DNA from 2 places in the Marinobacter salsuginis genome. Region 2 is predicted to be linked to the other one. Evidence: predicted binding sites of a transcription regulator. Region 2 holds the regulator's gene; the other holds the start of a gene.
What was found. Region 2 encodes FliA, which starts transcription of late flagellar genes. Its sites were predicted from a motif close to CTAAAGTTTNNNNNNNNNNNGCCGNTAA; they were not measured.
Positions count from the first base shown of each region.

Region 1 (16,067 bases), 550 kb from region 2:
GCATAGGTACCGGCGCTCTCTACAAGTACTCCATCACGACAGAAAGAAGCGACCAGCTTCTAAAAACCGATCCCTACGGGCAGGCCTTCGAATTGAGGCCCTCCACCGCCGCTGTTGTGACCGAACGCGGCCGTTTCGGCTGGGGCGACGGCGACTGGCTTGCCCGCCGTAGCCGCTGGAACTGGCAGCAATCTCCCATTTCCATTTACGAGGTGCATGCTGCCTCCTGGCGACATCACGGGTCCGGTCGCTGGCTGACATATAGAGAGCTGGCCGACCAGCTTGTTCCCTATGTCCTGGAACTGGGCTTTACCCACATTGAGCTTTTGCCGGTGACGGAACACCCGCTGGATGAATCCTGGGGTTACCAGACCACCGGTTATTACGCGCCGACCAGTCGTTTCGGCAGCCCGGACGATTTCCGCTACCTGGTAGACCAGTGCCATCGGCACAACATCGGCGTGATCCTGGACTGGGTGCCGGGTCATTTTCCCACCGATGAGCACGCCCTGGCCCGGTTTGATGGCAGCGCGCTCTACGAGCATGAAGATCCCCGCAAGGGGCGTCATCAGGACTGGGGTACCCTTATCTACAATTACGGGCGCCACGAGGTTCGGAACTTCCTGATCGGGAGCGCCCTCTTTTGGCTGGACGCCTTCCATATTGATGGTTTGCGGGTAGATGCAGTGGCGTCGATGCTCTATCTCAATTATTCCCGCAAGGAGGGCGAATGGCTGCCCAATGTCCACGGCGGACACGAAAACCTTGAAGCCATCGAGTTTCTCCGCGAGTTGAACCGCGTTTGCCAGAGCCGCTTTCCGGGAACGTTGATCTGTGCGGAGGAATCCACGTCCTGGCCCCGTGTTACACGGCCGCCCGAAATCGGTGGGCTGGGGTTCAATCTGAAATGGAATATGGGTTGGATGCACGACACCCTCGATTATCTGGCCCAAGACCCGGTATACCGACAGTACCACCACGACAAACTGACCTTTGGGCTGTTATATGCGTTCTCTGAGAATTTTCTCTTGCCGCTGTCCCACGATGAGGTTGTTCATGGCAAAGCCAGCCTGATCAACAAGATGTCCGGCGACGACTGGCAGCAGCGGGCAACCTTGAGACTGCTCTTCACCTATATGTTCTGCTATCCCGGCGCAAAGCTTCTTTTTATGGGCGGGGAGTTTGGTCAGCGCCGTGAGTGGAGTGAATCCCGGGAGCTGGACTGGTCTCTGCTGGCGCACCCGGAGCATCAGGGAATCAAGAAGCTGGTCCAGGACCTCAACGGCGTTTACCGGCGGGAAGTTTCGCTAAACGGCGCCTGCTTCACGCCGGATGGATTCGAGTGGATCGATTGCCATGACTCCCCACAATCCGTGATCAGTTTCCTGCGCACGGCTGGAGGCGAAACCTCGGTGATTGTGGTCAATTTCACCCCTGTGCCCCGGCACCATTACCGGATCGGGTTGCCCCAGGGTGGCAACTGGCGGGAAATCTTCAATTCCGATTCGGAATACTACGGCGGCAGCAATCTCGGTAACCCTTACACCATGCCAGCGGATCAACAGCCGTGGATGAACCGTGACTGGTCACTGGAACTCACGCTGCCACCGATGGGCGCGATAATCCTGAGGCCAGCGTTATGATCCGGGTTCTTTTTGCCACCAGTGAAGTCTATCCACTGGTGAAGACCGGCGGTCTTGCCGATGTTTCTGCCAGCTTGCCCGAAGCGCTCTGTCGTCTTGAATACGATGTTCAGATTCTCCTGCCTGGTTACCCGGACGCGATAAAGGCCGCCAGAAAAGCCGGTTCCCGCAGAAAGGCCCGATTCCAGCTTGGCCAATACAATGTGAGCCTGTGGCAGACTCGGCTGCCAGGCACCGCGGTTACTCTCTGGTTGGTTGACTGCCCGCCCCTTTTCGATCGCCCCGGCAACCCCTACAAAAACGAGGAAGGGAGAGACTGGTGGGACAACGCCCACCGGTTTGAGCTGTTTGGCAAAGTGGGGGCCATGATCGCCATGGGCGAAGCCGGTCTGAACTGGAGGCCCGATCTGGTGCACTGCAATGACTGGCAAACCGGGCTGATACCGGTATTCCTGGAAGCCTATCAGGAGCGGCCGGGCACCGTGTTTACCATTCATAACCTTGCCTACCAGGGGCTTTTCTCAAACGAGACGTTCCGCGCCCTCGGTCTGCCCGACACCCTCTGGAGGTTTGAACAACTGGAGTTCTATGGCCAGCTTTCGTTTATCAAGGGCGGCCTGGTATTCAGTGATCGGATCACCACCGTCAGCCCCACCTATGCACGTGAGATTCAGACTCCGGAATTCGGCAATGGCCTCGATGGTCTGCTCCGGCACCGGCAACACGCCTTGACCGGCATTCTCAACGGCATCGACACCCGGGTCTGGGACCCGGAGGAAGATCAAGAGCTGGCCTTCCACTACGGACGCGACCATCTGAAGAACAAAGCACAGTGTCGGGCAGCGCTGCAACACGAGCTTGGGCTGGAAGTGAACGGCGCGCCGCTTCTTGGTTTCATTGGCCGACTGGTGGAGCAAAAAGGGGTGGACTGGATAGTGTCCGTGATGCCGGATTTGCTGGAACAGGGCTGCCAGTTTGTGATTCTCGGTTCGGGAGAGGACCGTTACGAGGAGCCGCTGAAACAACTGGCCCGTCAATGGCCCGGGCAGTTCTCACTCACCCTGGGCTACAACGAAGGGCTGTCCCATCGCATCACGGCGGGCTGTGATCTCTTCCTGATGCCGTCCAGATTCGAACCCTGTGGGTTAAACCAGATGTACAGCCTTCGGTACGGGACAATTCCGGTGGTGCACGGTGTCGGAGGGCTGGCCGATACGGTACAGGATCCGCAGCAGGTGGGAATCGACAAGGCCAACGGATTCGTGTTTGCCGGTGCCAGTGCCGCATCGCTGCTGACTGCGATACACCGGGCACTGCAGGTGTTTGAAAAGCGAAAACAATGGCGGCGATTGCAGGAAAACGGCATGGCCATCGATTATTCGTGGAAGCAGCGCGCTCGCACCTATGGTGACCTGTATCAGGGCATTCTCAAAGAACGTGATCAACAACAGCTGGATTAGTGCGAGCGTTTGCCCGCCTGGAGGCAACCAACATGCATAAAGCAACGGAATTTCGACTCGAAGCCCATCCCTTGATTCCAGAACCCCTTGAGCGACTGGAAGAACTTGCCAACGATCTGTTCTACAGCTGGGACCATGGCGTCCGTAGTCTGTTCGCCAGGATCGACCTGCGGCTGTGGCAGAAAGTGGAGCACAATCCCAAGCTGTTCCTGCGCCGGGTCGCCCAGGACCGGTTGGACGAAGCATCGGAAGACCGAGCGTTTCTGGCTGAGTATCGCCGGGTTCTGAGCAGTTACGATGCTTACCTCGAAGCCGGCCCCGGCCCGGAAGTCACCGAAAAACTGGATCCGGAGCAGGCTCTGGTGGCCTACTTCTGCGCCGAGTTCGGTTTCCATGAGAGCTTTCCGATTTATTCCGGCGGCCTTGGTATCCTGGCCGGGGACCACTGCAAGGCCGCCAGTGATCTTGCCCTGCCGTTCGTGGCTGTGGGCCTCCTGTACCAGCAGGGCTACTTCATCCAGAGTATCGACGCCCACGGCCAACAGATTGCACGTTACCAGTCCCATTCAAGCGATGAGCTGCCGATAACACCCGTGGAAATGGATGGCCAGGTTCTGAAGGTATCGGTTCCCTTCCCTGGCCGTGATGTGGTCGCAAGGGTCTGGGAGGCTCGGGTTGGTCATATCCGGCTGTACCTGCTGGACAGCAACACCGAGGAAAATAACCCAGAGGATCAGGACCTCACACTCCAGTTGTATGGTGGTGACGAGTCCACCCGCATCAGCCAGGAAATGCTCCTTGGCATCGGCGGAACCCGGGTTCTGGAGGCATTGCATCTGAAGCCGACGGTCTGGCACATCAACGAAGGGCATGCCGCGTTCCAGATCCTCGAACGCTGCCGAAGCACCATGTTGAGTTCGCAACTCGGTTTTGAAGCGGCCCTGGAAGCGGTTGCTGGTGCCACCCTCTTCACCACCCATACGCCTGTACCCGCCGGCCACGATATTTTCCCCAGGGCTCTGGTGCATCATGCCCTTGGCCGCTACCTGGAGGAGTCCGGGCTGGATTTCGAGCAGGTGTTCGCCCTGGGTTCAAAAGATGGCGGCGACAGCTTCAACATGACCAGCCTGGGGCTCCGTGGCTCCCGTTACCACAACGGCGTCAGCCGCATTCACGGAGGCGTCGCGTCGCTGATGGAGGGCGATGTCTGGCCCCAGGTACCACCAGCCGAGAACCCTATCGGTTACATCACCAATGGCGTGCATGTACCCACCTTCCTCGCGCCGGAATGGTCCAGCTTGTTCGATATACAGGCGCCTACCTGGAAAAGCGAGCTAAGGAATCCGGATTTCTGGGAATTTATCGACCAGATTCCGGATTATCACTACTGGAGCGTGCATAAAGCGCTTAAACAGCAAATGGGCGAGTATATTGTCCAGCGCCTGAAGCGCCAGCATAAGCGCAATGGCACCGGCCACTCCGTGACAGACCGGATGACCCGGCAGATTATGTCCTCGGAAAAGGACACGCTGGTTATCGGTTTTGCCAGACGCTTCGCCACTTACAAACGCGCGACGCTGATTTTTTCAGATCTGGAACGGCTTGAGCGGATTCTCACCAATCCGGACAGGCCGGTGGTGCTGGTCTTTGCCGGCAAAGCTCACCCGAAAGACAAGCCTGGCCAGCAACTGATCAAGGTTATCCACGATCTGTCCATGCATCCCTCCCTGATGGGGCACCTTATTCTGCTGGAAGATTATGATCAGGCCATGGCTCGCCGGCTTCTTAGTGGTGTGGATGTCTGGCTGAACACCCCGGAATACCCGAAGGAAGCGAGTGGCACATCCGGTGAAAAAGCCGCCCTGAACGGCGCCCTCAACCTCAGCGTACTCGATGGCTGGTGGGGGGAAGGCTACAACGGCAAGAATGGGTGGGGCATTCCGCCACGAGATACCGAACTGGACCCGGAGTTCCGGAACGAGGAGGAAGCCAGAGACCTGATCGATCTGATCGAGTTGGAGGTGGTGCCCCTGTATTACGATCGGGCATCCCAGGGCTTTTCGAAGGGCTGGGTCAAGCGCTCCAAAGCGTCGATGAAATCCATAACCCCCAGGTTCAATGCCCAGAGGATGGTGATGGACTACGTCAATAACTATTACCACCCCGCCTCCAGTCAGGGCGCGCTCCTGATGGCCGACGGCGGCCGGGTAGCGATTGAACTCGCAAACTGGAAAGCAAGGGTGCGACAGGCTTGGAACGGGGTTGAACTGCGGGTAGTGGGCTGCGTGAAATCCTCATGCCCCCACGATGGCGCCGTGGAACTGCGGGTTGAGGCGGCGCTTAACGGCCTGACCGCGGAGGATGTCCGGGTGGAGTGCCTGGTCAGCCCCGAGTGCACCGGCACCGATGGCAGCCCCGGGCCAAACAGCTTCCTTCTGGAAAAAGAGGGTGAAGAGGACGGCCGAACCCTATTTGCCACCCATGTGCAGCCACCCTACCCTGGCTTGCAGACCCTGAGGCTGAGGATGTATCCATACCATGAGTCGCTGACCCACCCGCTGGAAATGGGCGCCATGCTCTGGGTCTGACCCGGAGCATGGCTGAGCCTCATAGCAGGTGTCGGCGAATGAACCGGCCAATATCCTGTATTTCCTCCAGGCACACGCTGTGTTCCATGGGAAATGTCTGGTACGACGGGTCGTAGCCCATTTCTTTGAGGGTTTCGACACTGCGAACGCCCAGAGACTCCGGCACCATCGGATCGAATGTTCCGTGATACACACTGATCGGCACATCGGCATTTGCCTCTGAACACTGAACCGTCTTGGCGGTGGCAAAGTAGGTGGAGAGCGCCAAAATGCCGCCCAGACGTTCCGGGTAGCTGAGCCCCAGTTCGTAGGCAACCGCCCCACCCTGGGAGAAGCCGGCAATGATGATCCGGTCTGCCGGAACACCTTTCTCCTTTTCGTGCTCCACCAGTCTGGCGACGGCATCGGCAGAGGCCCGCAGTTGTTCGGTATCCACTACCCGGTCAATATCCATTGCCTTGATGTCGTACCAGGCCGGCATGGACATCCCACCGTTAATCGTCACAGGCAGGTTCGGCGCATGGGGAAAGATGAACCGCACCGCGGCATCTTCCGGAAGGCCCAGTTCAGGCACGACCGGCTCGAAGTCGTGGCCACTGGCACCCAGGCCATGAAGCCAGATCACGGCCGCGGTCGGGTTTTCTCCGGTTTCAATCTCGATGTACTGAAGATCCTGCACGATATACCTCTTTTCTGAAAATTGGGTGCCGAATTACTCGGAATGGCCGGATTTTTCGGAATTGGCCTCAAGCGCGGTAACTACCGGATTGGCATACATATCCAGTAGATAGGGCCGGATGGCCGGATCGCAGGCTTCCAGGCGCCGCTCCATCTCCGCCTCGGCCGCTTCCATCTCCGCCGGTGACCAGGTTTCGGCGGTGACCACCGCATCGCTGACGGTATCAGGCGTGTCGTGAGCCTGGGGATGAAGGCCGCGTTGCTGGTAGGCCACCAGGTTCGAGGCATGCAGGTGGTAGTTCGCATGCATCTCGCGGTCTATACGCTGGGCCAGATCCTTGGGGTTATCAGGTGAATCATGAATGGGCGCGCCGAAGTGCACATGCACGTGCCCCTTGAATCCGGTCAAACCTTTCATGATCTGCTCGGTGTCCTCGCCCTCACGCTTGATGTATTTGCCGGTTCTGGCGCGGGTTTCCAGTTCCTGAGCCTTGTCGGCATCGCATGGGTCGTACTCATAGGCGATGGAAACCGGCACGATGTGCAGCCGGCTCATGGCCTCGCCAAAATCCAACCCGCTCTTCTTACGGCTCATGTAGAACATCTTGATGATGGCCGGATCGGTGAAATCAAGGCCGTCCTTCGCCCTGCCTTCCCGTTGGGCAATCCAGATACTGTGGTTGGTATCAATGCTGTGGTTGATGAAGCCGGAGAGTGTGATGTAGGCATCGCGCATCTCCCGCGGGCTGGTCATGCTACGACGTACCACAAAGCTCTTGTTCAGCCGCATCATTTCGGCGAACACACGGTTTGCCAGCAGATTGTCGCCTATGGCAATTCGGGTGGTGTGGAAGCCGTTTTGAAACAGCAGGTAGTTCACCACCATGGGGTCAAACACGATGTCCCGGTGGTTTGAAATGAACAGATAGGCGCCGTGTTTATCGAGTTTATCCAGGCCGCTGGTTGTCACTCGTGTGGTGGTGCTGTCGACCAGTTCACCAACGTAGCCGGAAAGCCCAGCCTGGAGATCATCAACACGCGTATAGCGACCAAAATGGCTGGTGAGCCATCGGCGGGTAAACACACGCAACATGGCCGGTGCCCAGCGTGCCAGTGTCGGAGACTTGAAGCGACCGACCATATCCAGAAATTCCCGGTCGTTGACCAGGCGGTTAATAGCAGCGCCGGTTTCTTCGTCCGAATACGGACGGATGGCATCAAATTCCTGCATGGAAGCCCTGTTATTATCAGTGTCTGTCACAGTATGGCGTGAAACGGTGGTTCAAAAACGCGGTATTGTAGCGTTTCTTACACTGCTTTGCCTCCATCTGGCACACGGGTTTGCTGGCCAACCCTCAGGGTTAATCTGGTATCATTGCCCACCGTGCCGACCCCGGCTTTCCACCCGTCTCAATAAAGCGGCTCCACGTCGACGAACCGGTTACCCTATGTATCTTGATCAGGACTTCGAACAGCTTTCCACCGAGCGGCCCACCACCTCGGGAAGGGATCCGGAACAGGTGCTGCACGAAGTCTTCGGCTACGAATCGTTCCGGCCGCTGCAGGGTGACATCATCCGGGAAGTGTCGGAAGGCCGCGACGCCCTGGTGCTTATGCCAACGGGCGGGGGTAAATCCCTGTGTTACCAGGTGCCGGCACTGGTTCGCTCTGGCACGGCGATTGTGATATCCCCGCTAATCGCCCTGATGCAGGATCAGGTGGCAGCGCTCAAGGAGCTCGGGGTAAGAGCTGCGTTCCTCAACTCAACCATGGATTTCGAGCAGGCCCGAGCCACCGAGTACGCGCTGATGACCGGTGAGCTGGACCTGCTGTACTGCGCGCCGGAGAGGCTGATTCAACCTCGCACGATTGAACTGCTTCATGATGCCTCGATCTCGTTGTTCGCCATAGATGAAGCCCACTGTGTGTCCCAATGGGGCCACGACTTCCGGTCCGATTACCTGCAGCTGAGCATGCTGAGTGAGCAGTTTCCCGGCGTGCCCCGCATTGCGCTGACCGCAACAGCCGACGAGCGGACACGCAAGGAGATCGCGGAACGTTTGTCGCTGACCGGGGCAAGACACTTCGTCAGTGGCTTCGATCGCCCGAACATTCAATACCGAATTGCACCAAAAACAAACGCAAACAAACAGTTATTGGATTTTATTAAAGCCGAGCATGAGGGCGACTGCGGCATTGTGTACTGCCTGTCCCGCAACAAGGTTGACGCTACCGCGAAAACCCTCGCCCAGAAAGGCTACACCGCTCTGCCCTACCATGCCGGCCTGTCCTCGGAGCAACGCGCCCATCATCAGGAACGCTTTCTGCGAGAAGATGGCGTGATCATTGTTGCCACTATTGCGTTCGGCATGGGAATCGATAAACCCGACGTGCGCTTCGTCGCTCATCTGGATCTCCCAAAGAGCCTTGAAGCCTATTACCAGGAAACCGGCCGCGCCGGACGGGACGGCAAGCCTTCGACGGCCTGGATGGTGTATGGCTTGCAGGATGTGATCAAACTGCGGCAAATGCTGGAAAGTTCCCAGGGCAACGACCATTTCAAACGGGTTGAGCGCCAGAAGCTCGACGCCATGCTGGGTCTCTGCGAGGTCACCAGTTGCCGTCGTCAGGTGTTGCTGCGCTATTTCGGGGACGAACTCGATCAGCCTTGCGGCAATTGCGACACCTGCCTGAATCCTCCGGAAACCTGGGATGGAACAGTGGCCGTCCAGAAAGCGCTGTCCTGTGTGTTCCGCACCGGGCAACGCTTCGGTGTGACCTACCTGATCGACGTACTCCGTGGCTCAGAGAACGAGCGGATTCTACAGGCCGGTCATCATCAGGTTTCCACCTACGGCATTGGCACAGAGCTCAGCGCCAACGAATGGAAATCTGTATTCCGCCAACTGGTCGCCAACGGCTATTTGCGGGCAGATCCGGAGGGTTACGGCGCACTTCAACTTACAGAAGAATGCCGCCCGCTGCTGAAAGGCCGGCAAACCATTGAGCTGCGTAAGGATCCGGTGGTCAAGAAGGCAGCAGGCCGGGCCTCCGGTGGCCGCTCAAGCGCTCCGGTTAAAGACCAGATAACGGATCAGGCCGGCTGGGACGCCCTGCGGGCCTGCCGCAAGGAGTTGGCTGACAAACAGGGCGTGCCTCCTTACGTTATCTTCCATGACACGACCCTGTTCGGAATGCTTGAACGCAAGCCCCGCACCCTTGAAGAGCTGGCCGAAGTCAGCGGTGTGGGTGCCGCCAAGCTTGAAAAATACGGCGAGATCTTTCTGGAAGCCATTGCCGGCCTTGATCCGGCCTGATCTTCAGGCCTCTGCTTTAAAGCCTTTCTTACGTACCCGGTAATGAGCAATGGAGGTAGCCACATGGTTGCCCTCCTCGTCTTTCAGTGTCCCCTCCAGGGTGAACTTGGCCCGGCCGGTTTCGTCGGCGTCTGCAAGGATGCCTGCCACGGTTTCCGGCGGAAGCGTGAACTCCACTGTGACATCGCTATTTGCCGGTTGCAGGAATTGCAGGGTCATTTCCTTGAGGATCGGGGTGTACGCAGGGCCCAGGTCAAACAGCGTCAGGACGCCACCCGGGATTTCCGCCACCAGAAAATAGGCGCCGGCATACAAGCTTCCAAAGTGGTTCTTGTTGCCTTTGAGCCGGATTCTCGCCCGCACATAGCCCGGCCGCACTTCTTCCACACTGAAGTTGTTCCGCGGCGCAAAGGGTATGGACAGGCCTATGATCTTGTTTACCGCCGCATAACCGCCGGTTTTCTTTAGCCAGGCCAGCGGACTGGCCAAGGTGGCCTTTGGGTCTGTGCTGGCGACCCACTGGCCAGTGGCGCCGATAAGGTTGTCGATAATTGCCATTCACTCGCTCCGAATTCTTGGTCGAAGCCGATGATTACAATGGTCTCTGGCAGCCGCAAGAATCTTTTACAATTTTTTTGGACATCGTCTGATTTATTTTTGAATTTATGTTCTAAAGTGAGGGTGGCTGCCTGAATTACGGCTGCTTTTTTGCCGGTTTTTCCAGTATTAAGAAAGGATTTCTGATTTGGAATGTTCTCTGCCCGCCTTCAGGAACTTGTTCCGGTTGCCCAAACTGGCCATCTTCCTCGCTCTGCTCGGTCTGTGCCTTGAAGTGGCCCCCATCGCAGCCTCAACCTCAACGTCCGGCATTACGGGGGCAGCCAGTCGTGACTATGTTCTCTGGTACAGGAATTATGACAGCCCGGCTATTCGTGCGCTTGTCGAGCTTGCATTAGAGAAAACGCCGGAATATGGCGACTCCCGGGTTATTCGCAGTGAAGAACTGAGTCAGGGGCGCGTGCTCCGCGAACTGGCAGATGGCCAGTCTCGCCTGGTTGATATCGCCAATGTAGCCACCTCGGCCGAGCGGGAAGAGTTTCTGACCGCGATTCCTTTCCCGGTTGATGGTGGCCTTCTGGGCTTTCGCGTCTGCGTGGTGTTGCCGCAATCTCTGCCCAAGTTCGCCGACATAAAGAATCTGGATGACTTTCGAGCCAGCCAGATCTGGATCGGTCAGGGCTCACACTGGCCAGACACGCCGGTGCTGGAGGCAAATGGTATTCCGGTGGTGACGCACTCGCGATACGAAATACTGTTCGGGATGCTCCGTAACGAACGCTTTGATTGTTTCGCCCGCGGCGTGAGTGAGGTCCTGTACGATCTGGAAATGGAGCAGGATCCCAATCTGGTGATTGAGCCCAATCTCCTGATCGCCTACCCCATGCCGTCCTATCTGTTCGTTGGCCCAGACGACCAGGAGACCGCTCATCGCCTGCAGCTCGGCATTGAGCGCGCCATCCATGATGGGAGTTTCAGCGAGTTCCTGAAGCGCTACTACTCCCGTGCTGTCAAGGAGCTCAACCTGAGCCAACGCCGGGTAATTGCCCTCGAGAACCCGTACCTGAGTGAGGAATCCCGATACATAGGGCGCAGCACCCTTGAGAATCTGCGCCGGCGCCTCGAGATCCTCAGCCGCTAGGTTTTCCTGCTATACCCGGAACCGGGAGACGTTCTGGTTCAGGGCCTTGCCAATGCTCTCTATCTGCCCGCTGTAAACGTCATTTTCCGTGGCTGCGGCGGCCGCTTCCTGCCCCTGATCCGCGATTCTCGTAATCGACGAGTTTAGCTCTTCGGTCACCGACGTCTGCTCTTCGGAGGCCGTGGCAATCTGCGACGTCATCTGGCTGATCGAGGTAATGGCTTCGGCAATCCGGTTCAGGGCCTCCATGGCATCCTGGGCTTTTTCCATGCTGACACTGGAAACCGCAGTTGACGCTTTCATTACATCAACCGCATCGTTAGCGCCTTTCTGCAGACGCTCGATCATATTGTTGATTTCCTCGGTGCTGGATTGGGTGCGTTGGGCAAGGTTGCGCACCTCGTCGGCCACCACCGCAAAGCCCCGCCCTGCCTCGCCGGCCCGTGCGGCTTCAATAGCAGCATTCAGCGCAAGCAGGTTGGTTTGTTCGGCAATGCCCTGAATCACTTCCAGGACAGTCGTGATTGAAGCGACATCCTTGCCGAGTGTGTCGATGACTTCAGCCGCCGCGTTGACCTCCCTCGAGAGCTTCTGCACCGCATCCCGGGAGGCGGCGACGGTCTCAAGCGATGCCCGGCTGTCGCCGTCGGCAGTATTGGCGGCGTCGGCTGTCTGTTGGGCGTTCTGTGCGATTTCGCCTGCGGCCGCCGACATTTCGTTGATGGCGGTGGCCACCATGTCGATCTCGACCTGCTGGCTCTCCACGCTTGAACGGCTGGTGCTGGCTGTGTCTCTCAGGGAGCTGACATTCTGGCCCAGCTCCGCACTGCCCTGCTGTACGTCCCGGACGACGTTCTGGATATTCTCGACAAACCGGTTGAAGCTTCTGGCCAGCTCACCAAATTCGTCTTTTGCACTGTCGTCAAGGCGCTGGGTCAGATCTGCATCGCCGCTACCGATGTCTCCCATGGCTTTGTTCAGACGACGAACAGGCGCCATAAGCACCTTGATGCCCAGATGCAGAATGACCAGTGAAACGATCAGGCCAATGACTGCCATGATCAGACCGGTCATGCGGGCACTCTGAACCGGCGCGTTGATCTTGTCTGCATTCACAAAAGTGCCCAGATACCACTCCACGCCGCGGGCATCGCTGATTGGATGGAAGCTGGCCTCCCAGTTCCCCTCTTCATTGTTATATTCGTGGGCAGCTCCGCCGAGGTCCGGGCTGCCGCCAATCAAAGCATTGATGTTCTTGCCCACAAGCGCCTGCTGAGGGTGGAACAGAACGGTTCCGCGTTCGTTGATCAAGGCTGCGTAGCCGGTATCCGCCAGGGTTACAGTAGAAAGGGTTTCCGCGATAGCGCCCAGACCGATATCTGCGCCGGCCACGCCTTCGTAGTCACCGCGCTTCACAGGCGCAAGCGTGGAGATAATCATGTCGTTGGTGCTGGCATCCTGGTACGGTTCGGTAAATGAGGCGCTTCCAAGGCTCATGGCCTTCTTGTACCAGGGACGTTCGCGGGGGTCGTAATCAGACGGCAGGGTTGCATTGGCTTCCGGCGATTTCATCAGCATGTAGCCGTCGGTGCGGCCCACATACACATCGCGAAACCCTCCACCGGTCGTAATGGCCTGGAGCACAACACGCGCCTCTTCATCATTCTTGGCGCTTTCCAACGCTTTGGCAGTGGCTTCGGTCATCACCAGCCGGGTATTGAGCCATTCGGCAATGCTTGAGGTGCTTTGCTGCACTGTGTCGTCAATCAGCGCGTCTACATAGGTTTTCGTGGTGTTCTGCAGCCGTAAATCGCCAGAGAGGGTGAAAGCCCCCATAACCAAAAGCAACAGAATACCGAAAGCAGTCAGGAGCTTTTGCCCGAATGTCAGCTGCACGGTCAAATCCTCAGCAATGAAAATTGATATTCGTTAATTTGTCTTTCGGCCTGCGGTGCGAAGTCTTTAGCGGCTTCTGTTAAACTTTCTAAGTATTGACGCAAATGCCGAGCTTGTCCTACTCCATAACGAACGGGAGCCGAACTGAATGGCCCATGAAGAACTGCACCTCAACCTCCGGAACCTGAAGCTTGAAGATTACGAACAGCTTCAAAAGCTTATGGACCGCGTTTACGACGACATCGGAGGCGCCTGGCCCAAGGACACGATCAAAGCTCTGGTGGAACAGTTTCCAGACGGCCAGATCTGCATTGAGGAAAGTGGCCAGCTGGTAGCAGTTGCGCTGACGGTTTCCGTAAAATACGACCGATTCAGCAACCCCCATACCTACGATGACCTGATCCTTCGCAACGAGAAGATCTGGCACAACGCCAATGGCGATTCGCTTTACGGTCTGGATGTTTTTATTCACCCGGATTACCGGGGTTACCGGCTCGGGCGTCGTCTCTATGAGGCCCGGAAAGAACTCTGCCGCTCCATGAACCTCAGGGGCATCCTGGCTGGCGGCCGCATACCCAACTACTTCAAGTATGCCGAGCAGTATTCCCCCGAGGAGTACATCCAGCGCGTGGATCGCAAGGAAATCTACGATCCGATCCTGAGCTTCCAGCTTTCCAATGATTTCCAGGTCACCCGGCTGATGCATAAATACCTGCCGGAGGATGAGAAATCGATGGGCTACGCCACCCTGTTGGAGTGGCGCAACATCCTTTACACCCCGCCTTCTCCGGTCCTCAGCGTCAAGAAGACGCAGGTGAGGCTTGGTGCCGTGCAGTGGCAGATGCGGGAATTCACCTCCGTTGAAGAAGTTCTAAAGCAGGTGGAATACTTCGTGGATGCGCTGTCTGATTACAAGAGTGACTTCGCTATCTTCCCGGAATTCTTCAACGCGCCGCTGATGGGGCTTACGGACCAGATGGACCAGACCCGCGCCATTCGCTTCCTCGCCGGGTTTACCCAGCAGTTCAAGGAAGAAATGTCTGAAATGGCGGTGAGCTACAACATCAACATCATCACGGGCTCCATGCCGTTGATCGAAAATGACCGGGTGTACAACGTTTCCTATCTCTGCCACCGGGATGGCCGAGTGGACGAGCAGCGCAAGGTTCACATTACGCCCCATGAACGGCGCGACTGGGTTATTGAAGGTGGTAACCAGTTCGAGGTCTTTGAAACCGACGCCGGCCGGGTCGCTATCATGATCTGCTACGACATAGAATTCCCGGAGCTGGGGCGAATTGCTGCCAGCCAGGAAGTCGATATCATCATGGTGCCCTTCTGGACCGATACCAAGAATGGCTACTTGCGGGTTCGCCAGTGTGCACAGGCGCGGGCGATCGAAAACGAGTGTTATGTCGTAATCACCGGCAGCGTGGGCAACTTGCCGAAAGTCGAGAACCTGGACGTCCAGTACGCGCAGTCCTCCGTATTCTCGCCATCGGATTTCGCCTTCCCCCACGATGCGGTGATGGCCGAAACCACGCCCAATACGGAGATGATCATGTTCTCCGATATGGACCTGGAAAAGTTGAAGCTGGTTCGCAACGAGGGGTCTGTCACTAACCTGAAAGATCGCCGCGTTGATATGTACGAGCTGAAAACAAAGTAAACTGGCCTGATCTGCCGTAAAAGATTGTTAAAAAACTGCCTTAGCGGTGGAGCGTATGGCACTGATGGCGTTGCAAAACCAAAGTCCAGTGTCTATTGTTTAATCAATATCCAGCCTGTCTCCCCATGAGACAGGTTGCTGTGGATACGGACATCACCAGAGAAGTTGATTCATGAACGAAGCATTGCCGGATCTTGTCGCCCGATTTCGAATCAGACAGGGCCTTTTTCGAAAGGAACTTGTCGAGGCAGCCCTCTACGAACTGGACGGCTATGGATGCGTGATGAAAACCGACAAGGTGTTCAACCCCGGTGATACCGTGGTGCTGGATCTCGTGATGGACATGCCGTTTGACAAGATCCGTGCGGAAGGTCTGTCCGGGCTGGTCACCGAACGCAGAAAACACTGCAGCAATTTCTTCTACTCCATCGATTTCGTGGAACTCGACTCCAACGGTGGCTCGTCCCTGGCGGAGAAGCTTCGCAGAATTCGGGAAGTGGTATCCAAAAAGCAGTCACTCAAGTCACGTCGTTCCCCAGGCTCCATTTCCGGTTTCCGGCAAATGGCCTGATTCTGATTTTTCGTTGAAACCTGTCCGTAAGGAGACAATCCATGGCGAAGAAAGCCAAACAGAACGTTGATAAGATCGTGAAGAAGGTCAACAAGGAGTTCGAAAAGACCTCCGCCCAGATCGAAGGTCTGGTGAACGATGCACTGAAGCAGTTCGACAGTCTGCAGAATCAGGTTCAGGAGCCAGTACGCAAACTGCTCAAGGAAATTGACGAACTTCGCGACCGTGAGATGAAGCGTTTCCACGAAGAGTTTGAACGCCGCCTTGACGAATTTCACGAACTTCAGAGCAGTATTCTTGAACGTCTGGGTGTTGCCTCCAAGGAGGCGGGCAAGGAAGTGAAGAAACTCACCGACGAAGTGAGCAAAGAAGCCGGCTCCGCCGCTAAAAAAGCAGCCCCGAAGAAAGCCGCCAAACCGGCCGCCAAAGCAAAAGCCGCTGCCAGCAAGCCTGCTGCCAAAAAGCCGGCTGCCAAGAAACCTGCCGCCAGGAAAGCGCCTGCGGCCAAAGCGGCCAAGCCGGTGGACAAGAGCGACCTGACACTGG
Region 1 is NZ_BGZH01000001.1:23,850-39,916, forward strand. Features, by position in the region: gene glgB (1,4-alpha-glucan branching protein GlgB) at 1-1,643, shown strand, start outside; gene glgA (glycogen synthase GlgA) at 1,640-3,103, shown strand; gene glgP (alpha-glucan family phosphorylase) at 3,136-5,691, shown strand; gene GJU83_RS00120 (alpha/beta hydrolase) at 5,711-6,370, opposite strand; gene GJU83_RS00125 (1-acyl-sn-glycerol-3-phosphate acyltransferase) at 6,404-7,600, opposite strand; gene recQ (DNA helicase RecQ) at 7,818-9,686, shown strand; gene GJU83_RS00135 (PaaI family thioesterase) at 9,690-10,244, opposite strand; gene GJU83_RS00140 (transporter substrate-binding domain-containing protein) at 10,471-11,385, shown strand; gene GJU83_RS00145 (methyl-accepting chemotaxis protein) at 11,395-13,281, opposite strand; gene GJU83_RS00150 (bifunctional GNAT family N-acetyltransferase/carbon-nitrogen hydrolase family protein) at 13,430-14,950, shown strand; gene GJU83_RS00155 (hypothetical protein) at 15,123-15,521, shown strand; gene GJU83_RS00160 (helix-hairpin-helix domain-containing protein) at 15,563-16,067, shown strand, end outside.
Region 1: GJU83_RS00145 (methyl-accepting chemotaxis protein) is a predicted target of FliA. The motif match lies at 13,324-13,351, and genes of this name have one in related genera.

Region 2 (16,067 bases):
ACAGGGTTGGCACAATGGTGTAGGGCAGCTCGTTTTTCTGGGAACGCATGATCATCTTCAGAGTATGCAGCATGCGCTCCAGGCCCTTGATGGCCAGAAACTCGGTTTGCACGGGAATAATCAGATGCTGCGCCGCCGCAAGGGCGTTGACCATCAGAACCCCGAGCGAGGGGGTATTGTCCAGCAAGACATAGTCGAAATCGTCCCAGAGCTGGGCCAGGGCCCTGGAGATAATCAGCCCCATGCCCTCAACCCCGATCATCCTGCGCTCAAGGGTAGCCAGAGCCGCACTTGCCGGTAGCAGGGACAGCCCCTTGCAGCTGGTTTCGGTAATCAGCTGGGCCGGAAGACCCTCGGGCACCTTACCCTGATGCTGGAACAGATCGAAAACGCTGTGGGCGATGGTATCCGGGTCATACCCGAACCAGCTGGTGAGCGAGCCGTGTGGGTCCAGGTCTACAACGAGAACACGCTTGCCGCGCTCGGCAAGCAGGCCGCCCAGCGCGACAACACTCGTGGTTTTACCGACACCACCTTTTTGATTGGCTACTGCCCAGATTCGCACGCTTCGATTCTCCAGAGAACACGTCGGTGTGGCCGAACTTTAACGATAGCCACAGCCCGGTTATCGGCCACTCCCCGGGCAACTTGAACGAATTGCATCGGGGAGTTCCGGCAAGCTCTTGCCGGCGCCTTTTTGTTAACGGGGATTAATACAGGAACCGTGCCAATGGCTCTATACGCATCTGCCGACGATGCCGTTCAGCGCATAGCGCCGCGGATACTGGCGTCACGGGAAATCAGCAATACCACCCGCCGATTTCTGCGCCGTCCCTCTTCCGTGTCATTCCGGGCAACCGGCTGATACTGGCCATAGCCCACAGCCGCCAGACGCTCCGGCTCGATGCCCTCCATCACCAACATCCGTACCATCGAGGCCGCCCGGGCGGCAGACAATTCCCAGTTGGAGGGATAGCGGGAGGTACTGATCGGCTGGTTATCAGTGAAGCCTTCCACTTTAACCGCGTTGTCCCGGTTATTCAGGACAGAGGCAATCTTCTCGACAACATCGAACGCGTCGTAATGGGGCTCGGCGTCACCGCTGCCAAACAACAAACTGTTGGGAAGATTCAACTCCAGCCACTCGTCACTGGTCTCGAGTGACACGACCCCCTGGTTGATCAGTTCATCGAATTCCATGGACAGCTGGTCGGCCATGGCCCGCAGCGCTTCCGTTCGGGCCTGGGCGTCCATTTCCGGATTACGGGGGGCTTCGGTCACTGCTGGCGGAATGACGTTTTCCGCAGGGGCGTTCAATGATCGTTGGGGCTGATCGCCAATCTCTATGGGCTGAAAGGACCTCTGGGGCGCGTTAAACACACCCGTCAGGGTTTCCGACAGGACTTTGTACTTGCCTTCGTTAACAGATGATACCGAGTACATCACCACGAAAAATGCAAACAGCAGCGTGATGAAATCCGCATAGGAAATCAGCCACCGCTCCTTGTTGTGCAGATCATCCTGGGGTTGCCTACGGCGCCGCATAAGTTGGCCTGCGCATGCTTACTGCAGGAAGCCCCGCAGCCGCAATTCGATGGATTTCGGGTTTTCGCCTTCGGCGATGGCAATGAGACCGTCGATCATCATGTCCTCATATCGGGTCCGTTCCCGCACGATGCCACGCATCTTGTTGGCAACTGGAAAAAACAGCAGGTTGGCCAGGGCCACACCGTAAATAGTGGCGACAAAGGCGGTCGCGATCCCGCTGCCCAGAGACTGTGGATCCTCGAGGTTGGTCATTACCTGGATCAGCCCCATCACCGCGCCGATGATACCGATGGTCGGCGAGTAACCGCCCATGGCCTCGAACACTTTGGCGGATTCCAGATCACGCTGCTCCCGGGACTCGAGATCCACCTCCATGATGCCCCTGATGGTTTCCGTTTCCGCTCCGTCCACCAGCAGTTGCAAACCCTTGCGGGCGAAAGGTTCAGGTTCCCGTTCAGCGAGACCTTCAAGACCCAGCAATCCCTGCTTTCGCGCTTTGACACTCCAGTCGATGACCTTGCCAATGCCATCTTCGAGATTGATAAACGGCGGGACGAACACCCAGCGCACCTGTACAAAGGCCCGTTTCAGCATGGGCCAGGAGGTCTGGAGGATAGTGGCCGCCAGGGTACCCCCAATGACGATGATGGCGGCCGGCCCATTAAACAGGGAGCTTACTGCACCGCCTTCAAGCAGATTGCCGCCAAGTATCGCGGCAAAGGCCAGTATGACCCCCAGCAAACTCAGGATATCCATCAGCAGACACCTTCGACCAGACGCGGACCGATTTCGTCCAGGGACAGCACGTCGTCGGTCAGTCCTGCCTTGGCAACGGCCATGGGCATGCCATAGATAACCGATGACTTTTCATCCTGGGACCAGATGTCCGACCCGCTCTGCTTCATCATCCGGCACCCTTCCTTGCCGTCCGAGCCCATGCCGGTGAGAATGACGCCGAGCGTCTTGCCCGGGAAACTCCGGGCCAGGGAACCGAAGGTTACGTCGACACAGGGCTTGTAGTTGAGCCGCTCGTCGCCGGGCAGGATGCGGATCCTGGCCTGCCCACCCCGGTTCTCAACCATCATCTGCTTGCCACCGGGTGCCAGAAGAGCAAGTCCCGGCCGCAACACATCGCCATCCGCGGCCTGCCGGACTTCAATCCGACAGAGCTTGTTCAGGCGTTCAGCGAAAGCCGGCGTGAAGCTGGCAGGCATGTGCTGTACCAACACGATGGGAGCCGGAAAGGTTGCGGGCAACGCCGTCAGTACCCGTTGCAGGGCAACAGGTCCACCGGTGGAGGTTCCGATGCCAACCACAGCGTAATGCTTTGCCGGGCCTCGGCGGGTAGGACGCCTCGGCGCCTCGGGTTCAGTCGCAGCCGGAGGGCTGTGGGCGCCTGGCCGCTGGCGCGGCGTGACTTCCGCACGAGGACGGGCCGGCGTGGCGGGAGCGCGGGACGTGGGCGCCGACAGTTCGGGGCGGGCCGGCGCTGCAGGGCGGTTGCCCGGGCGGCTGCGGGCCACGTCCAGAATCCGCTCAATCAGGATTTTCTGGAGCTGGCTGTTGTCACGGGCAATTTCTTCAAAGTTCTTGGGCAGGAAATCAACGGCACCCGCCTCGAGGGCATCGAGTGTGACCCGGGCGCCCTCGTAGGTGAGAGAAGAAAACATGAGTACCGGTATGGGATGTTTGCGCATGATTTCGCGCACGGCGGAGATGCCATCCATCACCGGCATTTCATAATCCATGGTGATCACATCGGGACGAAGCTTTTCAGCCAGCTCCACGCCTTCCCGGCCGTTGGTTGCAGCCCCAACCACCTTGATCTGGCCGGAGCTGGTCAGGATTTCCGTCAGCCGTTTGCGAAAAAACCCTGAATCGTCAACGACCAGGACAGAAACTGTCATCCACTTCTCCTACCCAATCCATCGTTCTTCGGCCTTCTATGGCCGCAGTCACCTGAAAGCCCGGCTTAGCCGTAGTGTTGCAACAGGCTTGGCACATCAATGATCAGCGCGATCCGGCCGTCGCCGGTAATGGTGGCGCCGGCCATTCCCGGCGTACCCTGGAGGGCTCGACCGAGGGGCTTGATCACCACCTCTTCCTGCCCCACCAACTGGTCGACCACAAAACCGACCTGTTTGGTCCCCATGGCCACGATGACCACATGGGCGTTTTCCGGCACTTCCTGGGAAGTACCATCACGCACCAGCCATCGTTTGATGTGAAACAGCGGGAACACCTTTTCCCGGACCACAATACACTCTCGTCCGTCGACGATATTGGTCTTGGTCAGGTCCAGGTGGAAAATCTCGACCACATTCACCAGCGGCAGCGCGAACGACTGATCACCCAACATGATCATCAGTGTGGGCATGATGGCCAGGGTCAAAGGAACCTTGATAACAATCCGGGAACCCTTCCCCAGTTGCGATTCAATGCTCAACTGGCCATTGAGTTGCCCTATCTTGGTTTTGACCACATCCATGCCGACGCCACGACCGGAGACGTCCGAGATCTGCTCCTTCGTGGAAAAACCGGCAGCGAAAATCAGGTTAAAGCACTCGGAATCGGTCAGGCGATCCGCGGCATCCTGATCGTAAATCCCCTTCTCAACGGCCTTGCGACGGAGCACTTCCGGATCCATACCGGCGCCATCATCCTCGATGAACAGCAGGATATGATCCCCCTCCTGTTCGGCAGACAGGGTTACCGTACCCTGGCGAGGCTTACCTGCTTTCTCGCGCACTTCCGGGGCTTCGATCCCGTGATCGACCGAGTTTCGAACCAGGTGAACCAGCGGATCAGACAGCGCTTCGACCAGATTCTTGTCCAGGTCGGTGTCTTCACCGTGCATCACCAGGTTGACCTCTTTCTTGAGGTTCCGGGCCAGGTCACGCACAACCCGGGGGAACCGGCCGAACACCTTCTTGATCGGCTGCATACGGGTCTGCATGACGGCAGACTGGAGGTCGGTGGTGACCACATCCAGGTTGGACACGGCTTTGTGCATGTGTTCGTCTTCGCTTTCCGCGCCCAGACGCTGCAAGCGGTTACGCACCAGCACCAGTTCACCCACCATGTTCATGATGTCGTCGAGACGCTTGGTGTCAACACGCACCGTTGTTTCAGCCGCGGGCGCGTGTTCGCGGGCGGGCATCGCAGGGGTGGCAGCGCCTTTGGTCTCCGGCTTCCCGGGCTTCGGTGCCTCTGCTTTTGGCTTGGCTGGCTCTTTCGGCGCTGAGGGCTCTTTCGGCGCTGGCGGCTCTTTCGCTGCTGAAGGCTCCTTCGGACCGGAGGACTCTCCCCCGGCTGTCGGGCTTCCGCCCTTGCCGTGCAGATCGTCCAACAATTTTTCGAATTCGTCGTCGGTGATCAGATCGTCGCTGCCACCGCCTTCTGCCTTTGCCGCCGGCTTTTCTTCTTTGCTGACAGCATCGTCCTCGCCCGCAGGTGCGCCGGCAAACTGCCCTTTTCCATGCAGCTGGTCGAGCAGCGCCTCGAACTCGTCGTCGGTTATCTCGTCGTCGCCGGAACCCTCCCAGTCACCGGAAGACGCTCCGGAGTCTGAAGCCGGTGCCTGGTCTTCGCTCTTTTCGTCCTGCAAGGCATCCAGAAGCTGTTCGAATTCGTCGTCGGTGATGTCGCCACCATCCTCCGCCGGTTCACTCTCTTCGTGTTCTGGCTGAGGGTCGGCGACAGGCGCTCCCTCACCTTCTGGCAGGGCCAGGGCATCGAGGCGGGCAATCAGTTCGTCCGGAGCCGGTGTTGGTTCCTCGTGATTGCGAACCTCTTCAAACATGGCATTAACGTTATCCAGGGCCTCCAGAACCACGTCCATCAGTTCGGAGTCCACCTTACGCTTGTGATTGCGCAGGGTATCGAAAACGTTCTCGGCGGAGTGGCAGCAATTTACCAGCGCTTCAAGCTGAAGGAAGCCCGCGCCGCCTTTAACGGTGTGAAAGCCACGGAAAATGGCGTTGAGCAGATCACTGTCGTCAGGATGTTGCTCAAGATCTACCAACTGCTCTGACAGCTTTTCGAGAATTTCACCGGCTTCTACCAGGAAGTCCTGCAAAATCTCTTCATCAGCATCAAACGCCATGCGTTACCCTCTTTGTTCAGAAACCGAGACTGGACAACAGGTCGTCAACGTCATCCTGTCCCGAAACTACATCTTCACGCTCATCGGCCTTGATCTGGGGCCCGACGCCCTTCTCTGCAGATTCTTCCTTCTCTTCAATCTGGTGCACGGTGCCGGTGAGCTGATCCACATGGCTGGCCATCACCACCAGGCTGAGCATCTGCTCCTCAACCTCTTTTACCAGGGCGGTGACCTTCTGGATAACCTGGCCCGTCAAATCCTGATAATCCTGAGCAAGCAGAATTTCCGAAAGATTGTTGTACATGGTGTCAGCGTCGCTGGCCGTACTGACAAAAAAGCGATCAATCCGGCCGTACAGTTCCCGGAACTCCGCCGGCTGCATCTCCCGACGACGCAGACGTTGCCATTCGTCCCGCAAGGAGGCCGCCTCTTCCCGAAACGCGTTGGCCACCGGCATGGTTTCCTCAACCAGATCCATGGTGCGGTTGGCCGCTTCGCCGGTCATCTGCACAACGTATTCGAGGCGATCGGAGGCGTCTGTCATCTTCGACAGCGCTTCTTGCTGTTCCGCGTTCCGGGGGTCAATCTGGAAGTTCCGGATGGCTTCGTGCAGGCTCCGGGTCAATCGCCCTACCTCGCGGTACAGACTTTGATCCCTGACCTCGCTGAGTTCATTGATCAGGGTCATGGCTTTGGCATAATCACCGGCATCAACACTCTCTGCCAGCTCTGCTGCCTGCCGCTGGAGCTTTTCGGTCACCTCCGGCTCAAGGCCCCGATGGTTCTTTTTGCTATCGCTCATGAGAGCCATCCGACCTCTGGTTACTGGATTCTTTCAAAGATTTTCTCAATCTTTTCCTTGAGCACAGCGGCAGTGAACGGTTTGACAACGTAGCCGTTCACACCCGCCTGAGCCGCGGCAACAATCTGGTCGCGCTTCGCCTCAGCCGTTACCATCAATACCGGCAGGGTTTTCAGATTCTCGTCAGCCCGGACAGCCTTCAGAAGATCGAACCCGGACATGCCCGGCATGTTCCAGTCGGTGACCAGAAAGTCGTATTTGCCGCTCTTCAGCATCGGCAAGGCTGTGTTGCCATCGTCTGCTTCATCGGTGTTGGTGAAGCCCAGATCACGCAGCAGGTTTTTGATGATCCGTCGCATTGTGGAGAAATCATCCACAATGAGGATTTTCATGTTTTTGTCCAATGGGACCTCCAGTTAGTAACACCCGGAATTCGTTTGACCTTCGCGTTCAAAGTCTAGCAGGCCGCTGTTTAAACCGCTTATTGTCAGACCTTTGCTTCCGTTGTAAAGCATCGGTTACCAAAAACTACAGACTGCACCTTCGCAGACACAGACTGAACGCAATCAGCTGTCCGGTTCCTGGCGCCAATCCGACAACCGCCCCCGAAGGCGCAAGGCAGCCTGGCTGTGAATCTGGCTGACCCTGCTCTCGCTGACGCCCAGCACGGCGCCTATTTCCTTGAGGTTCAGCTCTTCCTGGTAATAAAGGCTCAGAACCAGTTTTTCCCGCTCCGGCAGGTCTTCAATGGCCTCAGCCAGGCTCCGCCGGAAGGCATCGGAGGACAACCCCTCCAGAGGGTTATCCTGCGTCTCTGTCTGTTCTATCGGCAGCTCTCCGGATTCATTGAGCTCATCGAGGCTAAAAAGTCGGCCACTGTTGGAATCGGAAAGATAGGAATGATACTCCGCCAGCTCCATACCCAGCTCCTCGGCCACTTCCTGATCCTGGGCTTCCCGGCCAAGCCGGTCTTCCACAGCCTTGATGGCCCGGGAAATGCGACGGGCGTTTCGATGCACGGAGCGGGGAACCCAGTCGCCCTTGCGGATTTCATCGACCATCGCCCCACGAATCCGGATACCGGCGTAGGTCTCGAAGGTGGCTCCTTTGGTGGAACTGTATCGCTGGGCAGCCTCAAGCAGGCCAATCATGCCGGCCTGCATAAGATCTTCAAGCTGAACGGAAGCCGGCAGGCGGGCCATCAAATGGAGGGCGATTTTCTTGACCAGCGGCGCGTGTTGCTCAACAAGCTGAGATGCCTTCTGCGCACCTGACTGGTTATAAATTCCGAGGTTTTTCGCCAATGTCATGTATCCGGTTTCTTGTTTGACTGGATCCGATTCAGACTTCGACGAGCCGCTCCACAAAGAATTCCAGATGTCCACGGGGTGAGGACGGCAACGGCCAGCTGTCTACCTTGTCGGCCAGAGACTTGATGGCCAGGGAGGCTTTCGCTCTGGGATAGGCATCCAGCACTGCCCTCTGTCTCTGGACTGCTTTCTTCACTGCCTCATCGTAGGGGACTATACCGACATATTGTAGTGCCACATCGAGGAAGCGCTCGGTGACCCGAGTCAGTTTTTCGAACAGATGCCGGCCTTCCTGCTCATTCCGCACCTGGTTGGCAAGAATGCGGAAACGATTGGTTCCATAATCCCGGTTCATCAGCTTGATCAGGGCGTAGGCATCGGTGATGGACGTGGGTTCGTCACACACCACCAACAGTAATTCCTGGGACGCCCTGAGAAAGCTGACCACCGATTCGGAGATACCGGCGGCGGTGTCGACGATCAGTACATCGATCTGATCCCCCAGCTCGCTGAACGCATTAATGAGCCCGGCATGCTCCATGGGACTGAGCTGGGTCATCCGCTGGGTACCTGAGGAGGCAGGAACGATCTTTATGCCGCCGGGACCATTTACCAGAACGTCCTTGAGGTCACAGTCGCCTGCCAGAACATCCTGAAGGTTACGGTTGGCGGTGATGCCCAGCAATACGTCGATGTTGGCGAGCCCAAGATCGGCGTCGAGCAGCACCACTCTCCGGCCTTTCTGCGCCAGGGCAATTCCGAGGTTGACCGACACGTTACTCTTGCCGACTCCACCTTTACCGCCGGAAACTGCAATCACCTGTACCGGATGTGCTCTGCTCATACTGTTTTTTGTCTCTTGCCACGTTTCGCCGGTGCGTTTCCGACGCCTGCTGTCAATCTGTCCGGTCTCAGGCGTGCTCTTTCAGGCCCTCTGCGACCGCCTGCTGTTGCTGGAGTGTTTTAAGCCGATCCACGGCCAGCCGCACCAGCGGAACAGCTTCTGCGTGGTGCAGATCTTCAGGAATCTTCTGCCCGTCTGTGTAGTAGGCTACCGGCAGACCGGTTTCCATGACAAAACCGAGGGACTCACCCAATGTGAGGGCCTCATCGATCTTGGTCATCACACAGCCCGCAAGATTTGCCATCTTATAGCAATGCCAGACGGATTTCATGATGCGCGGCTGACTGGTTGCCGAGACGACCAGATGCGTTTTGACATTGTGATGGCTGCGAGCCAGTTCGGCCAGCTGTTCCTGATAACCTTTATCCGAACTTGTCAGCCCGGCAGTATCAATCAGAACCAGGTGACGGTCTGACAGCTCGTCCAGAATATCGTCCAGGCTGTGAGTCTCATCCACCACCCGAACCGGCACATTCAGGATACGACCGAACACGAACAACTGCTCGTGCGCCGCCACCCGGTATCGATCGGTGGTGACCAGAGCCAGGGAGTCGGAGCCATGCTTGAGCACATACCGCGCCGCCAGCTTTCCAATCGTGGTGGTCTTGCCGGAACCGGTAGGACCCACCAGCGCATAGGCGCCCCCCTCATCAAGCCACTCCATGCGAGAGGTCCGGACGCCGGTGCACAGCATTTTCAGGGACTGCTTCCAACCATCTTCCAGTCGCCCTGCCTTATGGCGACGGGAAATTGACCCTGCCAGCTCGCTGCCCAGGCCGAATTCCTGCAGGCGCTCGGCCAGCCTTTGCTGAACAGCCGTGTTTGTCGAAACCACAGAGTCCGGCTGCGGGCGACCACCCTGCATCATATCCCTGAGGGAGCTGATCTCGGCACGCATCTGTGCGAGTTCATCAGAATAGACATCCTTCGGCGCCTGGGGCTCAGCCACACTATCACCGAAATCGCCGCCGACCGTTTCCTGAACAGCAGCAAACGACGGACCTGAGTAGCCGGCTCCCTGGGAGGCACGCTTTTCCCTGACTTCACGGATGCGGTCACGGGATCGGCTCAATTCATCCTCGAGACGACGATGCTGGTCAGCCTGCATTTCTGCCAGGCGGGATCCGTTGGTGGCTTCTTCGGCCTGGTTGCCCAGGCGCTGGCGCGCCATGTTTTCGTCATAGTCCAGCGCCGTCACGATTTCGACACCACCGTCGACCCGACGGTTGGAAAGAATAACGGCATCCGGCCCCATCTGTTCACTGACCTGTTTCAGCGCCTCTGCCATGGTCTGAGCAAAAAACCGTTTTACTTTCATGATGCCTCTTCCTCCACCGGCAACACCGTGCCGGCCCTGTCCGCTCTGTCATCCGCGCCGTTACTGGCCAACGGACGCCACGATCGTAATCTGTTTGTTATCCGGAATTTCCTGGTACGAGAGCACGTGCAGTCGCTCTACCCCATAGCTGGCAAACTTCGCCAGGACCGGCCGCAGTGGCCCGGACACCAGCAGAATGGCCGGTTTGCCAAGCATCTCCTGGCGCTGGACGCTCTCCTGAAGCGATCGCTGGAGCTTCTCCACCATATTCGGCTCCAGAACCAGGCCAATGTCTTCCTGACCGCCGGATTGTTGACTCTGCTGAACAGACTTCAGCAATAACTGTTCCAAGTCCGGATCCAGGGTGATCACCGGTATCTCCGATTCGTTGCCGCAGATGCTCTGGACAATCATCCGGCGCAGGGACTGCCGGGCTACGGTGGTCAGCAGCTTGGGATCCTGACTCTTCGGATGAACATTCACGATGGCCTCGGCAATGGACCGCATATCCCGGATCGGCACTTCCTCCTTCAGCAGGTTCTGCAAGACCTTCAGGAGCAGACTGATGGAAACGGTGGTGGGCACCAGCTCTTCGGCCAGCTTCGGAGAAATCTTCTCAAGCTGATCCAGCCACTTCTGGACCTCTTCGTGGCCCAGCAGTTCGTGGGCGTGTTTCTGCAACACCTGGTTCAGATGGGTGGCAACCACGGTACTGGCATCGACTACGGTATAGCCAAGGGTCTGTGCCTGGTCTTTCTTATCGGGCTCGATCCAGCAGGCATCCAGACCGAACGCCGGATCCTTTCCTTCAATCCCTTCGACCTTTCCAAATACCTGGCCGGGGTCGATGGCCAGCTCCCGGTCCGGGTGAATCTCTGCCTCGGCGATGGTTACGCCCATCAGGGTGATGCGATAGACGTTGGGCATCAGGTCCAGATTGTCGCGAATATGAACCGAAGGCATCAGGAAACCCAGATCCTGGGACAGTTTTTTGCGAACGCCCTTGATGCGACTGAGCAACTGACCGCCCTGGGATTTATCGACCAGCGGAATCAGCCGGTACCCCACTTCCAGACCGACGATATCGACGGTGGACACATCGTCCCAGCCCAGCTCTTTGGTCTCTCCGGGTGCCGGCAGCTGACGACCCTGATCGCCACCCGCGTCTCCGCCCGGCGGCAGATCACGACCCGCCGGTCGCGGTGCCGCGCCGCCAGCGCCCCTGGCCGGGAAGGCGCCCTCCTCCTCGACAGTCTGCCTCTGGTGTTTCCAGATATACCAGGCAGCGCCGCCAGCCAGCGCACCCAGACCCAGGAAGGCCACGTGAGGCATGCCGGGAATCAGGCCGAGGATAATCAGGATTCCAGCGGCAATGGACAGTGCCTTCGGCGCACTGAACATCTGCTGCAGGATCTGGCCGCCCATGTCCTGGCTGGAAGTGACCCGCGTTACCATGATCGCCGCAGACGTGGACAGCAGCAGCGAGGGAATCTGTGCCACCAGGCCGTCACCAATGGTCAATAGCGCATAGCGCTCCATGGCCAGCCCGAAATCCAGGCCATGCTGGAGCATACCGATGGCGATCCCGCCGACGATGTTAATGGCAAGAATGAGCAAGCCGGCAATGGCATCGCCTTTAACGAACTTGGACGCACCGTCCATGGAACCATAGAAATCCGCCTCCTGGGCAATCTCGGCCCGGCGATGCTTGGCTTCGTCCTGATTGATCAGGCCGGCGTTGAGATCCGCATCAATGGCCATCTGTTTGCCGGGCATGGCATCCAGGGTGAAACGGGCACTTACTTCGGAGACCCGGCCGGCGCCCTTTGTGACCACCAGGAAGTTGATGATCATAAGAATCGCGAAGACCACCAGACCCACGGCGTAGTTGCCTCCGATGAGTACCGCACCGAAGGACTCGATCACCTTACCGGCCGCGTCGCCGCCCTCGTGGCCGTTCAACAGAACGATCCGGGTAGACGCCACGTTCAGGGCCAGACGCAGCAGCGTGGCCACCAGCAGTACCGTGGGGAAAGAGGCAAACTCCATGGGCCGCAGGGCGTAGACACAGACCAGCAGAATGACAATCGACAGGGTGATGTTGAACGTGAAGAACACGTCCAGCAAAAACGCCGGCATGGGCAGAATCATCATACCGAGCAAGCCCATCAGCATGATGGGAATGCCCAGATTTCCCCGCGTCAGGGTTTTGACGTTATTGAGGACTAAAGCTCTGTCCATGCCGGATACTTCTCCGATTGGCCGTGCCTGCAGGCGTTTCAAAGGTCGAAAATCTGACGCGGCGGCGTCGTTTGGAAGAGTTATCGCAAGATCCGTACCAGCCCTTAGTGGATTTCCGCGAACCGGCCATTTGCGGCCTGACTCGCCTTGCCAGATGCGGTATCCTTGCGCCATTTAATTGCGACGCTAAAACCCCAACCAGACACACAGGTGACCCCATGCCAATCCACGAGGTAAAACACCCTCTGATCCGCCACAAGCTCGGCATCATGCGCCGTGCGGATATCAGCACCAAGAATTTCCGGGAGCTGGCACAGGAAGTTGGTGCACTTCTGACCTACGAGGCCACCAAGGACTTCAACCTGCAGGAAAAAACCATCGAAGGCTGGGCCGGCCCAGTGAATGTGGAACAGATTCACGGCAAGAAAGTCACCATCGTTCCGATCCTCCGGGCCGGGCTTGGCATGCTCGACGGTGTTCTGAGCCTCATTCCTGTTGCCCGGGTCAGTGTTGTCGGCCAGATCCGCAACGAGGAAACACTCGAGGCCAGCACCTACCTGGAAAAACTGGTGGGTGAGCTGGATCAGCGAATGGCCATGATCGTCGATCCCATGCTCGCTACCGGCGGCTCCATGATTTCCACCATCGACCTGCTCAAGAAAGCCGGCAGCACCGAGATCAGGGCCCTGGTTCTGGTAGCCGCGCCCGAGGGCGTCAAGAAAGTCCTCGAGGCCCATCCGGACGTGTCGATCTACACAGCCTCCGTTGATGAACGCCTGAACGAGAAAGGTTATATCCTTCCGGGTCTCGGCGATGCCGGCGACAAGATCTTCGGCACCAAGCAGAAGGACGTTTAAGCATGCAGGATCATACCAACGACCCGGTCTGGAAACAGGCCATTGCCGGCTCACAAATGCTGCTGGTGGCCTTCGGTGCCCTGGTGCTGATGCCATTGATCACCGGCCTGGATCCCAACGTGGCCCTCTTCACCGCCGGCCTGGGCACCCTGATCTTTCACGTGGTGACCGGCGGGCAGATCCCGATCTTCCTGGCGTCCTCCTTCGCCTTTATTGCCCCCGTAATCGCTTCCAAGGGCCGGTTTGGCATGGAAGAAACCCTGGGCGGCCTGATGGCCGCAGGTATTCTCTACATCTTCCTGAGTGGCCTGGTTCGGATGCGGGGCACCGGCTTTGTCCGCCGCCTGCTGCCGCCAGTGGTCATCGGCCCCGTGATCATGACCATCGGTCTCGGCCTGGCACCGGTTGCAGTTCACATGGCCTCCGGCCGTACGGGTGACGGCGCCAACCAGCTGATCCCCTACGACACCGCCATCTGGATCGCGATGATCTCTCTGGCCGTAACCATCATCATGTCGGTCTGGGCCAAGGGCATCTTCCGCCTGATTCCCATCATGTTTGGCGTGATCACCGGCTACATCCTCTCCGCGTTTGCAGGCATCGTGGATACCACGCCCATCAAAGAAGCCGCCTGGTTTGCCGTTCCCAACTTCGTTGCGCCCGAGTTCAGCTGGGGCGCCGTGCTGTTCATGATTCCGGTAGCCATCGCCCCGGCCATCGAACACATTGGCGACGTGCTGGCCATCGGCAACGTGACCCGCAAGAACTATCTGGAAAAGCCGGGCCTCCACCGCACCCTCCTGGGTGACGGCCTGGCCACCAGTGCTGCTTCCATGCTCGGTGGACCACCCAACACCACCTACTCTGAAGTCACCGGCGCGGTCATGCTGACCAAGAACTTCAACCCGAAAGTCATGTGGTGGGCGGCCGGCGTAGCCATCGTTCTGGCCTTTGTTGGCAAGTTCGGCGCGGCACTGCAGACCATCCCGGTCCCCGTTATGGGCGGCATTCTGTGCCTGCTGTTCGGCTCCATTGCCGTGGTTGGCCTTAACACGCTGATCCGTCACCAGGTGGACCTGTCACAGTCTCGCAATCTGGTGATCGTCGGGGTCACCCTGGTATTCGGTATCGGCGGGATGGTGCTGGGTCATCTGGAAGGCATCGCGCTGTGCGCGGTGGCCGCCATTATCCTGAACCTGATCCTCCCCGGCAGCCGCGAGGCATGGGGCAAAGCCGTCTATGAGCAGAAAGCCGACTGACAGCTCCGGCATCAGCTTCACTGCCCTCTACACCGGTGCCGTCTGGCACCGGTACGGGCTTTCCGACGACATTCTGGCCACGGAAAAAGGTCGCTGGCTATACCGCCTGATGACACCCTTCGAGGCCGCCAGCAAGGCGGCCATCGGTGGCAACATCCGCACCTTCCTCCTGCAACGCCATCTGATCATCGAGCATCTGATCGACCAGGCCATCAAAGAAAAGGGCATCACTCAGGTCCTGGAAATCGCCTGCGGCATGTCTCCCCGGGGCATCCGGTTACGCCAGAAACATCCCCTGCTCCATATGGTCGAAGCCGACCTGCCCGACATGGCCGCCCGCAAGGCGCTCCGCCTGATGGCCACTGGCCGCCTCGGCGACCATCACCAGGTCACGCCCATCGATATCCTCGCGGATCACGGCGAGTACCAACTGGAAAAAGTAATCGACCGGGTATTCGAGAACAACGAGCCGGTAATCATCGTTACCGAAGGCCTGACCAGCTATTTTTCCCTGGAAACCATCACCGTGTTCTGGCGCAGACTCTCCTCCGCCATGGGCAAGCGCCCGGGTTCGGTTTACCTGTCCGAAAGCTACTACCAGCCAAGCCAGCCTGTACTGAACACCACCCTGAAAGCATTAGGAGGCGTCCTCGGGGCCATCACCCGCAGCGAGGTATCCTTCCACTTCCGGACTGACGCTCAGGCAAGGGAGCATTTCCTGTCCTGTGGGTTCGCCTCTGCCACCGTGCATGACCCGCGGTCCTGGTATGGAATCTTGCCGATTCCCGAAAGCCGCGGTGAGCCGATGGTTCGGGTTATTGAGGCTGGTTGCTGACCTTGCCTTCGAGTCCTGCCCTAGCCTGCTGTTTCGGGGTAAGAGGTTTGTGGGTCTGCTTCCCAAAAACCGCTACGAGCACATCCATGTGCGCTTGGCTGTGGCCATCCATGGCCACAGACATTTTTGGGAAGCAGACCCACAAACCTCGCAAACCTGACGGGAATCCGCCAAAACCGCGTAGATTGGATTAGGCGAGGCCCAAATCCAACAAATGTTATTAAAACCACAACGGGATTGTCGGATTACGGCTTCGCCTAATCCGACCTACGGTCAGCACTAGTATTTTTCAGCGATATCGATGGGTTTGAAAAGCGGTTGTGGGTGGCCTTTTCAGGACTGTCTGTGGCCATGGATGGCCACAGTCAAGCGCACATGGATGTGCTCGTAGCGTGTCCTGAAAAGGCCACCCACAACCGCGCTAACTCCTAAACCCGCAGGCTACTTACAGGAACCCCACTCAGAACTAAACGTCGCGCCGCAAATCAGAGGGAATGGGGAAGTCAGGCATACCAGGTTTAGGCCCACGCCCCTTGCGGAACTGGCGAAGCTGGAACACATAGGCGAGCACCTGGGCGATCGCCATGTAGAGGCCATCGGGAATTTCCTCGCCGATATCCGTGTTGTGGTAAACCGCTCGGGTCAGCGGCGGTGTTCTCAGAATCTCGACTTTGTTCTCGCGGGCAATTTCCATGATCTTGAACGCCACCTCATCGGCCCCCTTGGCCACTACAATCGGCGCAGCCATCTCCTTCTGATCGTACTTCAACGCGACGGCATAGTGGGTCGGGTTGGTGATTACCACGTCTGCGGTCGGCACATCCTGCATCATCCGGCGCTGGGCCATTTCGCGTTGGAGCTGTCGGATCTTGCCTTTGACCTCGGGTT
Region 2 is NZ_BGZH01000001.1:570,179-586,245, forward strand. Features, by position in the region: gene GJU83_RS02595 (ParA family protein) at 1-565, opposite strand, end outside; gene motD (flagellar motor protein MotD) at 763-1,545, opposite strand; gene GJU83_RS02605 (flagellar motor protein) at 1,564-2,304, opposite strand; gene GJU83_RS02610 (protein-glutamate methylesterase/protein-glutamine glutaminase) at 2,304-3,455, opposite strand; gene GJU83_RS02615 (chemotaxis protein CheA) at 3,521-5,653, opposite strand; gene GJU83_RS02620 (protein phosphatase CheZ) at 5,670-6,455, opposite strand; gene cheY (chemotaxis response regulator CheY) at 6,476-6,859, opposite strand; gene GJU83_RS02630 (RNA polymerase sigma factor FliA) at 7,022-7,765, opposite strand; gene GJU83_RS02635 (MinD/ParA family protein) at 7,797-8,609, opposite strand; gene flhF (flagellar biosynthesis GTPase FlhF) at 8,677-9,987, opposite strand; gene flhA (flagellar biosynthesis protein FlhA) at 10,048-12,228, opposite strand; gene upp (uracil phosphoribosyltransferase) at 12,447-13,085, shown strand; gene GJU83_RS02655 (uracil-xanthine permease family protein) at 13,088-14,344, shown strand; gene GJU83_RS02660 (class I SAM-dependent methyltransferase) at 14,325-15,179, shown strand; gene flhB (flagellar biosynthesis protein FlhB) at 15,646-16,067, opposite strand, start outside.